Regions from separate parts of the Syntrophotalea acetylenivorans genome, predicted to be linked through region 3. Evidence: riboswitches for the same ligand, from Rfam matches in the RefSeq annotation. Region 3 holds a riboswitch; each other region holds the start of a gene.
The links. A riboswitch is a leader RNA that binds a small molecule or an ion and turns the genes downstream of it on or off. The one in region 3 is predicted to bind molybdenum cofactor.
Positions count from the first base shown of each region.

Region 1: linked by a shared signal. The riboswitch ahead of A7E78_RS11555 (aldehyde ferredoxin oxidoreductase family protein) and the one ahead of A7E78_RS09355 (TonB-dependent receptor) in region 3 are both predicted to bind molybdenum cofactor.
Region 2: linked by a shared signal. The riboswitch ahead of A7E78_RS10950 (molybdopterin molybdotransferase MoeA) and the one ahead of A7E78_RS09355 (TonB-dependent receptor) in region 3 are both predicted to bind molybdenum cofactor.

Region 1 covers NZ_CP015519.1:2,515,524-2,519,168, reverse strand. Annotated here, with positions in the region: gene A7E78_RS11570 (vWA domain-containing protein) at 1-169, shown strand, start outside; gene A7E78_RS11565 (hypothetical protein) at 223-1,005, shown strand; gene A7E78_RS11560 (vWA domain-containing protein) at 1,015-2,037, shown strand; molybdenum cofactor riboswitch at 2,299-2,420, shown strand; gene A7E78_RS11555 (aldehyde ferredoxin oxidoreductase family protein) at 2,455-3,645, shown strand, end outside.
Region 2 covers NZ_CP015519.1:2,381,253-2,384,897, reverse strand. Annotated here, with positions in the region: gene A7E78_RS10960 (iron-containing alcohol dehydrogenase) at 1-464, opposite strand, end outside; molybdenum cofactor riboswitch at 1,189-1,308, shown strand; gene A7E78_RS10950 (molybdopterin molybdotransferase MoeA) at 1,669-2,886, shown strand; gene A7E78_RS10945 (iron-containing alcohol dehydrogenase) at 3,060-3,645, shown strand, end outside.
Region 3 covers NZ_CP015519.1:2,045,099-2,048,743, forward strand. Annotated here, with positions in the region: gene A7E78_RS09355 (TonB-dependent receptor) at 1-1,954, opposite strand, end outside; molybdenum cofactor riboswitch at 2,058-2,177, opposite strand; gene A7E78_RS09360 (hypothetical protein) at 2,374-2,739, shown strand; gene fusA (elongation factor G) at 2,726-3,645, opposite strand, start outside.

The DNA of each region.
Region 1 (3,645 bases), 470 kb from region 3:
ACAGATCCAGCAAGTTTACCGCGAAATTGACGCCTTAGAGGCGAATCGAAATCTGATCCGCGCTACGATCCGACCCCGCTGGACCCGTCCCTGGTTTATCACCGCGGCACTGGGACTTATATTCCTTGGCATGGGGCTTCGTACCCTGCCGGGATACCGGAAACCTTAATTTCTGAAGCGAGCCATATACCTTTCGGCTTTTTTACGCAAAGGAACCAAAGCATGTTTCGCAACATCACTAAATACCGAAGGCATCTCGCCCTGATTTTGTCGGCAAGCGGCTTATGCCTGTTGGTAACCGGAGTTTTCCTCTGGCAGCAAGCAGTACGGCAACAACAGGGAACGGATGATCTTAACAATCGGATTGAGACCATCAACCGGACGGGAGCTGGAAGCGCCAATACACAGCAATTGAAAACCCTTGCCGAGAATGCCGGCCGACAAGGTCGTTTTTTACCGGAGGTTGAATACGCCCTGCTTCACGATCAGTGGCGGCAAGCGGTGGTCTTCTTTGAAGGGCTTAAAAACATCCTGGCTAACCCTTATCTTGCTGCCAGCGCCAGTAGTTCCGCCTCCAACTTTCACACTCGCCTGCTGCAACTGAGAGACGCCGTCACCGAAAGCTTGACCAACAATCCAAAACTTCCCATTGAATGGCAATGGAAACTTCATAATCTCAAAGGCAACACCGCCGTTTTGCTGGCGTATAGTGTCCTCTACCATGAAAAAGACGGCCGCAAGGCGGCAAAATTCCTCAGCGACGCTTTAATCGATTATAAAACCGCTATTCAACAGGTAGACAAGGTGAGTCTGTCCTCTCTCGAAAGAGCCCTGCCTCGCTGGAACCTGGAACTGATCATCGCCGTCGGCGAATACCGGCGTCTCGGCCTGACTGAGATTCCCCCTGCGGACATGACCCGGATACAGGAGCAATTACAAACCTACATCCCCGAGGCACCGGGATTCTCACCGGGCGTGCCGGCCGAAACCCGCGTCGAAAAATAGGCGAAAACCATGCAATTTTCACAACCATGGGTCCTGTGGTTGCTCATTCTATTGCCGATCGGTCTTTATTGGCTGACAGCCAATGAACGCTTTGTTCGCCGTGTGCAACGGGCTTTTTCCAACCAGGCCTCCACCACTAATCAGCGGCGGGCTGGCGTTCGCATAATTACCGCAATACTAGCCTTGCTGACCCTGATCATTGCTCTGAGCGGGCCCCATTTCTGGGCGATGCTAAAAGACGACCCACGCCGGCATCTAAAATTGGCCATCGGAATCGATGTCAGCAAATCGATGTTGGCCGAGGATGTAATCAATAAAGAAATCTCGTCAGCTAATTCTACGGAGATCGTCAACCGGCTGAATTCGGCCAGTTTGTTGGCCCTGCGCCTGTTTGAAGAGTTGGACGGCGAACAGGCCGGCTTGTTCTTTTTTGCCCGCAACGGCATCGAAGTCGTGGCACCGACCAGGGACCAGGGTTTTTTGCGGTATATGGTGAAACATACCCGCCTGGGTGAACTGACGGAATCTGGCAGCGACCTGAAAATGGCCATGACAACAGGAGCCGGGCTCCTTGGGGACCACATAAACAAAACCGCTGGCGCCATTGTATTAATTTCGGATGGGGAAGATACGGAGAACAGCCCGGACGAGCTGATTACTCAAGCCGAAGAAATGAATCGTAACAGGGTGCCGGTTTATACCGTCGGAGTAGGCCAGGCCGAGAAAGTATACATCCCTATTCGTCGGCCCGGTACAACACGCATTGAAGGTTTCTATACCGACCCAGCCGGCCACCCTCTGCGGACGCGTTTGCAAGCTTCCAATCTGCGCTCTATTTCAACAGCCAGCGGAGGAGCCTATTTCTCCCTAGGTGATACGGAACCACGGATATTAGCCCGCGAACTGCTCTCACTTATCCCCGAATCGACCGAATTGGCAACGGATGTGCCCCGCAGCCGCAGACTGCGAGACTGGACCCCATTTCTGGTGGTTGTCGGGCTGGTTCTCTACATTGCCAATCGTCTTCTTTGACCCCCTTTTGTTCCATTTTGGAACACAAGAAAACATTGCTTAATGCTAACCATCTACGCTCAACCTTGAACCCTTTTGAAGCAACCCTTTAATTTCAAAAGAAGTTTTGCGACCACAAGGCGCACAGCAAGACTTCTCGCAATAATGGCGCGATTCTTGTTAGTTAAAAGAGCAGTAACTATGGGTATTGAACTTTTAAACGATCTTTGATATAACGCAGTTCTACAATTTCAAAATGCGCTTTTACAGGCGCGTTGCACTTGCACTCTCAATCTCCGAGCATGACAACCTACGAGGAAGGTCCTTATGGTTGCCAAGCCGACGGGTTCCGTTGGAAACAACGGTGCCTCCCACCTTTGGAAAGGAGATTTTTCCCGGAACCGTTCCAAAAGCAACACTTGGGAGGAAAAGAAGATCATGAACAGAATTTTCCGCGTAAACATGAAGGACCTCACCTGCAAGATCGAAGAAGTCCCTGAAGCTTGGGCCGGCCTCGGCGGCCGTGGCCTGACTTCCACGATCGTTGCAGCTGAAGTACCCCCCACCTGCCACCCTCTCGGTCCTAACAACAAGCTGGTTTTCGCTCCCGGCCTTCTGACCGGCACCCCGGCAGCTCAGTCCGGTCGTATGTCTGCAGGCGCCAAGAGCCCTCTGACCGGCGGCATCAAAGAGTCCAACGCCGGCGGCACCAGCGCTCAGCAGTTCGCTAAGCTCGGCATCAAAGCCATGATCATCGAAGATCAGCCTGAAGCCGGCAAGTGGTATGAACTGCACGTCAACAACGACGGCGTTACCTTCCACGACGCTTCTGCCCTCAAAGGCATGCAGAACTTCGACGTCATCGACGCCATGGAAGCCAAGTACAATCCGAAAATCGGCGTTTGCTCCATCGGTATCCCCGGCGAAGAGCGCCTGATGGCTGCTAACATCTCCGTCAAAGACCCTGATCACAAGATCCGTAGCCACGGCCGTGGCGGCCTCGGCGCCGTTATGGGCTCCAAGAACATCAAGGTCATCACCATCGACGATTCCGAAGGCAAGAAAGTTGAAATCGCCGACAAGGACAAGTTCCGCGCTGCTGCCAAGGTTTTCGCCAAGGCCATGCTCGACCACCCGGTTACCGGCGAAGGTCTGCCCATCTACGGCACCAACGTTCTGATCAACATTCTGAACGAAGCCGGTGGTCTGCCCACCAAGAACTTCTTGTACGGTTCCTGCGAGCACCACGACAAGGTTTCCGGTGAAACCATGCACGACGTGATCGCCAGCCGCCCCAACGGCCACACCAAGCACGGTTGCCACGCCGGTTGCATCATCCAGTGCTCCCAGGTTTACACTGACGATAAAGGCGAGTACATCACCTCCGGTTTCGAATACGAGACCGTTTGGGGCCTGGGCATCAACTGCATGATTGAAAGCCTCGACGATTGCGCCCGTATCGACAACGCCATGGACAACATCGGCATCGACTCCATCGAAGGGGCCGTACTGATCGCTGTCGCCATGGAAGCCGGCGTTATTCCCTGGGGTGACGGCAAAGAAACCCTGCGCGTGATGAACGAAGAAATCGGCAAAGCCACTCCTCTCGGCCGCATCCTCGGCAACGGC
Region 2 (3,645 bases), 340 kb from region 3:
CGGGTCATTTCAGAAGCGGTACCCGCGGTGGTGTTGATGGAGATCAGAGGAGTCAAAGGTACGGAGCTCTGGTTAACACCTTCGTAGTCGCGGATGTGGCCGCCACCGGCGCAAACAAGGCCGATACCCTTACCACAGTCATGAGAAGAACCGCCACCCAAGGAAACGAGGAAGTCACAGCCGTTGTCCTGGAAAACCTTAACGCCGTCATGAACGTTTTTGTCGGTCGGGTTAGGCTCAGCACCATCATAGATAATGCAATCAACACCAGCAGCCTTGATGTTATCTTGAATCTTAGCAGCCACGCCCATCTTGTTCAGGCCAGCATCGGTAACGATCATGCATTTTTTTGCGCCCAGCTCGGCAGCTTTAGCGCCAACTTCGTTAGCAGAGCCAACACCCATCAGAGTTACGCTAGGAATGAAGAAGCCGTAAGTAGTGTCAGCGAGATTAACAACAGGCATGGTAAATCCTCCTCAAGATTTTGTTTGTTGAAAGAGCTTGCACAATTATAAAGCCTTCTACCACCAAAAGAATTCTAAAGTGTTACGCCTTCACCCCCCTTCCTTTCTGTTTACTGAAATTGATTTTGGCACATAAACATCTTTTGTCAAGACTATTCATCAAAAAAACAAAACACTGTTTAAAGATGCCATAACGTCGGAGCCAAAACATAGAGCAATTAGGATGCCAGCGCTCCATTAATGCAACAATTAAGGGATCAAACGCCGACCCATAACCTCCCTGAAAGAGCCTCCAAATCGGCCAAACATCAGCGCCCTTGCTGGCAACCCCTGAAGAGAAAAACAAATCGCTGTTTAATTTTCTCGACCAAGACCCTCCTCCCAGGGGAGCAAAAAGCACCGCCATTACGCCCAACGAACAATAAAACAACAACCCGGGCAAACATTACGTGTCAAAGTGTTCCATTATGGGTCTCTTGCGGGTGTTACATTATGCACCATGTCCTCGCCGGGTCCGCTTCAAACCCCGCCCCCGGAGGTCACGCAAACACTCTTTTCTGTTGAAAAAGCCCTACCATTGGTGTAATTTCTAGCGTCGCATACAATTTTGCAGCAAAGCGCTCACAGAAAGGCTTTCGCAAACCGGATTTTAAACTGACATCAACCCCGGAAGTCATCTCAAGACCTTTCTCAAGAGCGAATCCGGGGCTGCGCATTGACATACAATCTAATCGATCTCCGAGCCGACCGACCTAAAGATATCTACTCCAAGGTCAGAGGCCTACGGGTCTTGCTGGAAACGGTGCGACCTCCCGCTTTGGAAAGGAGAGTCCTTCTGCGCCGCACCTTGTGTTTCGACGCACCGGAGGTTCTTTCCGAAAGGACAAGAACCTCTTTTCAATTCCGGACACGTAACTTAAAGATCGAAAACGCATGGGAAAGTTAAACGTTGTTCTATTGCTCTTCTTACAGTTTAAAAACTAAGCTGAAGCCTGGACACAGTTATATCGCAGGTCTCTCGTACTGCAAGTGAGTGCCAGAATAAAATTGTAATATCTCTTTATTCTCAGCAGCAGGGTACCGCGCAGAACTGCCAGCGCCCTTTGAGATTTAAATCTTCACAAATATTCGTTTTCATATATCAAGGCATCTCTACAGAGTGCCGAAATCAGCTACCAGCAAAGCATTTAGGAAGGAAGTTTCTATGCCCAGCTTTGAAGAAGCCCGTGCCACCATTCTTAACCAAGTCCCCCTGATGGGCCTTGAGCGGGCGTCCATTCTCGATGCCGGCGGTCGTGTTCTCGCCGAAGACATCACGGCCCTGTGGGACATGCCCCGCTGGACCAACTCGGCCATGGACGGATATGCCGTGCGTGCAGCCGACTGCCAGGAACCAACCACTCTTCCCGTTAGCGGTTTTATCCCTGCCGGCGGCTCCCTCGGGTCCCCGATGGAACCCGGCACCGTGGTCAAGATCATGACCGGCGCCCCCCTTCCGGAGGGAGCGGATGCCATTGTGCCCGTGGAAGATACTGAAGAGACCGAGGGTGGCGTTCACTTCCCCAAGCCGGTCAAAGCTGGATCTCACATTCGCCACAAAGGAGAAGACGTTCAGCGCGGAGAAGTGATCGTACCCACCGGCACGATTCTAAGGCCAGCGGAGGTCGGTATGCTCGCCTCCTTTGGCAAGATCTTTGTCTCGGTTTATCGGCCGGTCAGGGTAGCCATCCTGGCGACCGGGGATGAATTGATCGAACCAGGAGATCCGCTGACCGAAGACAAAATCATTAACAGTAACACCTTGGCCCTGGCCACAGCCCTGCGGGAAATCGGCGCCGAACCGACCATCCTTGGCATCGCCCGCGACACCCGCGAAGCAACTCGGGAAAAGATGCTTGAAGGACTCAAGGCCGACGCCTTGATTACCTCTGCAGGTGTATCGACCGGCGACCGCGACTTTGTCCGCACCGTACTCGACGAACTTGGTGCGGAAACCCTCTTTTGCCGCGTGGGAATCAAACCGGGCCGACCAACCACTTTTGCCCGCCTCGACAAGACGCCGATCTTCTGCCTGCCCGGCAACCCCGTATCGACCATGGTCACCTTTGAAGAACTGGTCAGACCCGCCCTGCTTAAAATGATGGGCCACAGCCGAGTCATCAAACCCCTGATCGAAGCCACACTGCTGACGGACTTGACCAAGAAACGCCTCGGCGTTCTCAATTTTCAGCGAGTCAGCATTGAAGTAAGAGACGGCAAGTATCTGGCTAGCTGCTCCGGCGATCAGAACACCGGCATTCTTAAGACCATGGTCCAGGCCGATGCCCTTGCGCTGCTGCCCGAAGATCGCGATCATTTTCAAGCCGGCGACCAGGTAAACATCCACTTACTTAGCCGCTACGCCGATATGCTTGAGTACTGAGGTTCTCGTTAACCGTCGCAATCACGCGAACTATGCGGTATACCGCATTAATTCACATTGACTGCCGAGCTTCACCCATAGTATTTTAATAATCTATGCTAAGTCTTTGAAGCAGATGCTGTGTCAAAGAATAGATTACGGGCGGAAAAACCTCATTTCTCGGCGGTCAAACCATGAATATCAGTAAATTTGTCATTCCGGAAGTCATCTTCGGTCCGGGAGCCCTGCAACATCTCGGCGAGAGCGCTGCAGGCAGCGGTGCCTTCAGGGCCCTTGTGGTGACCGACAGCGGTTTGCTGGAAACCGGTTGGATCGACAAAGCAACTGAATACCTCGCCGCAGCGGGAGTCGAATTCGAAATTTTTTCTGCGCTAAGCTCAAATCCCAAGGACACGGAAGTTGAGGTGGCCCTGGAACGATACCGAGCCGCTAAATGCGATGCCGTCATCGGAGTTGGTGGCGGAAGTTGCGCCGACATGGCCAAAGTCATAGCCATGTTAGCCACTAATGGCGGTCAACTGACCGACTATGAAGGCATCAACAAGATTCACCAGCCTCTGCCTCCCGTGATCATCGTTCCTACCACTGCCGGCACCGGCACCGAGGTTACCCAGTTCGCTCGCATCGTAAATACCGAGCGCCGACTGAAGATGTCTTTTGTCTCACGGTCCCTTATTCCTGATATTGCCCTGATCGATCCGAATTTGCTGTCCACGGTTAATCCACGTCTGGCAGCTACTACAGGTATCGATACCCTGG
Region 3 (3,645 bases):
CAGGCGTGAGGAATCCTTCTTCGTGATAAAACTTATCCGTGATATTACTAACTTCGACAAATACTTTCCCGTCCACGTCCCATTTGCGGCCAAGGTTCTGCTCGAGCCGGGCGTTGAGCAGAAAGAAATCCGGTCCCTGCTTCCAGTTGTCGTCATTGTCCTCAAAATACTGCCGTTGGGTGTAGGAGGCCTGGGTGCTTGCGGTCAAACCAAAACCAAAGCGGTAACGCAGGTCAAGATTCGCACGGTGACGGGGCCGTCCTTCCAGTTCACGACCGTTCCATTCGTCATCGGTTCTCTGTTCGGTTTCCAGATAAGTATAGTTGAATCCCATCCAGAAATTGTCGGTCACGTCCGCACCTAAAGTGGCCTCGATGCCTTGCGTGTGTGCCTGGCCAATGTTGGTATAATAACTTGCCCCTTTGGGCCCGACCTTATCGATCAAATCCTTGATATCGTTGTAGAAAAAAGCCACCGAACCGCTGACCCTGTCGTTGAAGATGTGAGTCACACCGATTTCATAGCTTTGAGTTTCCTGGGGGTCGAGATTGGGATTGCCACCGCTCACATCGCTAAACAACTGCTTGAGATGGGGGAAGCTGATCTTCTTGGCCATGGAGCCGTGCAGAGTGGTATTTTCCGACAGGGTCACCACCGCCCCGATCTGGGGATTGAAGGCATGGGCGCTGCCCGGCACCGGCTGATCATTGGCTTCGCGGGGATCAAAGTAGTCATAACTGGCACCTAGGGTCAAAGCCAGCCAGTCATTAGGTTTAATTTCGTCCTCGATGCCGAACGTATAGGTATCGGCACTGTATTCACCAACGTCTTCCCAAGGACCGCCACTCTTGGGGATTTCGCTCTGTTCGCAGTCATCGCGTACAAAGCTCAGGCCAACCTTGAGGAAGCTCAAAGGACCGAAATCCATAAATGTCTGCAGATCGCCACCGACTGTATAATTGTCGTAGGTGGAAGCAAGCCAGAAGTGCTTGTGGTCTGCAGTGAAGGTCAGATCTTCCTCAACCAAACTATCTTTATGGTCGACATAATAACCCCGGGCCTTGACCCGTAGCCAGTCGGTAAATTGTTTTTCCCCAACCAGGCTGACATGCCACTGCTCCCACTCATTGAAGCGCCAACTGCGATTGGGCACACCCTTGGGGTTGTTGTGATAGTCGAAGGTCAGATAGAGGCTGGTATCTTGATCCGGCTGCCAGCCGAGCTTGGCATTGATAGTGCGCTTCATATATTCGCTACCGTCGCGCTTACCGCCGTCCTCCACAAACGGGTTTCCATCAACAGTGTGTTCCCCGATAAACATCGGATCGCTGTCAAAGTCATTGGACAGGCGATAACCGTCGGACTGGCGAAAACTCGTGGTCAGCCAATAGCTAAACTTGCCGAGAGTCGCACCTGTATTGAAGATGTAATTTTGAGTGGCGTAGTTACCCCAGGAAGCAATAACCTCGGCTGTAGGCTTGGCCCCGGCCGTCTTGGTTACAATATTGATAACCCCGCCAAAAGTATTGGCGCCGTAAAGGACCGAAGAGGCCCCCTTGGTCACCGTGATCTTGGCGACTGCATCGACCGGAAGCTGGGACAAATCCAGTTCGCGGTAATACTGCTCATACAGAGGCACACCGTCGATCAACACCTTCAAATCGCTCTGCTCGAAGCCACGTACGCTGACGTAACTCTGGCCTTTGCCGCCGACTGCTACATTGACACCGGGCAACAGCTCCAGAGCCTCGGCTACAGTCTGGGCTCCTCGCTGTTTGATATCCTCAGCGGTCACCTCGGTAACGGTGGTAGCCAGATTGACCACCTGCTGTTCGCCGGTAACAATAACCTCACCGAGCGAAAACACCTCGCTGTCCGCTGCAAAACCGGGCATTGCCGGCAGCATTGCCAACAGGCACATCCAGACCAGCGGTCTAAACAACCTTGCACTCATAATAAATCCTCCTGAAAATGTCCCATCGTTTTCAATACACCCAAATTCCATAAAAAAATGCGCTGACGGGTCTCCCCGCCAGCGCACCATATACCTTGGAATACGCGTTCGCAGGTCGACTCCTTTCCAAATACGGGAGGCGCCACCGTTTCCGGGGGCACCCATCGTTCAAGGTGGCTTAGCTATGGCCTTAGCCGGCCTTGAATCGGAGTGGACTTTATGTTAACGGGCTAAAAAACCCTCTTTCATTAAACTTCAAGCTCTCGTTGTATAGCAAAGGGAATAGCGATTGGCAAGTAAAAATGTTGGGATTTGTCAATTTTGTGACAATCGAACGGTTTGGCGCGGTTGTTATATAATTGGAATACGCAGACTGAACTGATGGGGACAGACCATTGACCACAAACGGGGAGGAACGAATGAAGAGAACCATCGCTCACCTGATAATCCTGTTGCTGGGCATGCTATTGCTAACCGTGGGTTGTCAATCGACGCGACCAACCACCAGGCAGCTGCTGCAAGAGGATTATATGCACATGACGGATGCCGAACTGCTTATCTACTACCAACAATTGGTTGAAGGGGTTGAAGAACCACGCTCAGGCGGTGGCGGTTTCGGTTTTGGACTGGGAGTCGGGATCGGCGTAGGCAGCAGTAGCTCGGTGGGCCTTGGAGCCAGCAAGGGGCCGGAGCGGGAATATACAACGGAAGCCCTGCAGCAACGCCGCGACCAGGTTCGCCTGGAACTGGCCCGTCGCGGCCTGGAGCCAACTACTTTATACTGAATTTCTGCAATATTTCGTCCGGGGCCTGGTCGTACCGGGAGAACTCCATGCTGAAAGTACCGCGTCCCTGCGTGGCACTGCGCAGTTCGGTCATATAATCGAACATCTCTGTCAGGGGCACCTGGGCCTGGATGACCTCCATCTCCCCGCGGCTCTCCATACCATCGATGCGACCACGCTTCTGCTGCAGGGAACCGAGGACCTTGCCGGCGCTTTCCCTTGGTACCATCAGTTCCAAGGCCATGATCGGCTCAAGCAGGGTCGGTTGCCCCTGGCGGGCGGCCACTGCCAGCCCCCGCTGGGCGGCTGCCAACAGGCCGGCTTCGGTGGTGGTACTTGCCTCGTAAGGTGCTTCGGCCACCTCAATCCGCAGATCGGTCAGGGGATAGCCCGCCTGAACCCCGGCGGCGCAACCCTGCTCCAGGCTGGCCTCCAAAGCCTGCCGCCACTCCAGGGGCAAGCCGTGCTCTTCTTCTTGCGGCAGAACCACTATCAGGCCTTCTCCCCTGGCAAGCGGCTCCAGACGCAATAGAACTTCGCCGCTTTGTAATTTTCCCTCGGCTTCACGATGAAAAACTTCCCGATGCTCCACAACCTTGCACAGGGTCTCCCGGTAAACAACCTGGGGACGGCCGGTAATGACCTCGACCCCAAACTCCCGGGATAGACGCTGGGTCAGGATATCCAGGTGCAACTGGCCCATGCCGGCCAGAATGAGCTGACCGGTTCCTGCATCCTCCCGAACACGAAAGGTCGGGTCTTCCCATTGAAGTTTTTCCAAAGCGGGCAACAACTTCTCCCGGTCATCGATGCGCTTGGGTTCCACCGCCAGGGAGACAACAGGCTCAGGGACGCTCAAGCCTTCCAGCACCAGCGGTTCCTGTTCAGCACTCAACGTGTCCCCGG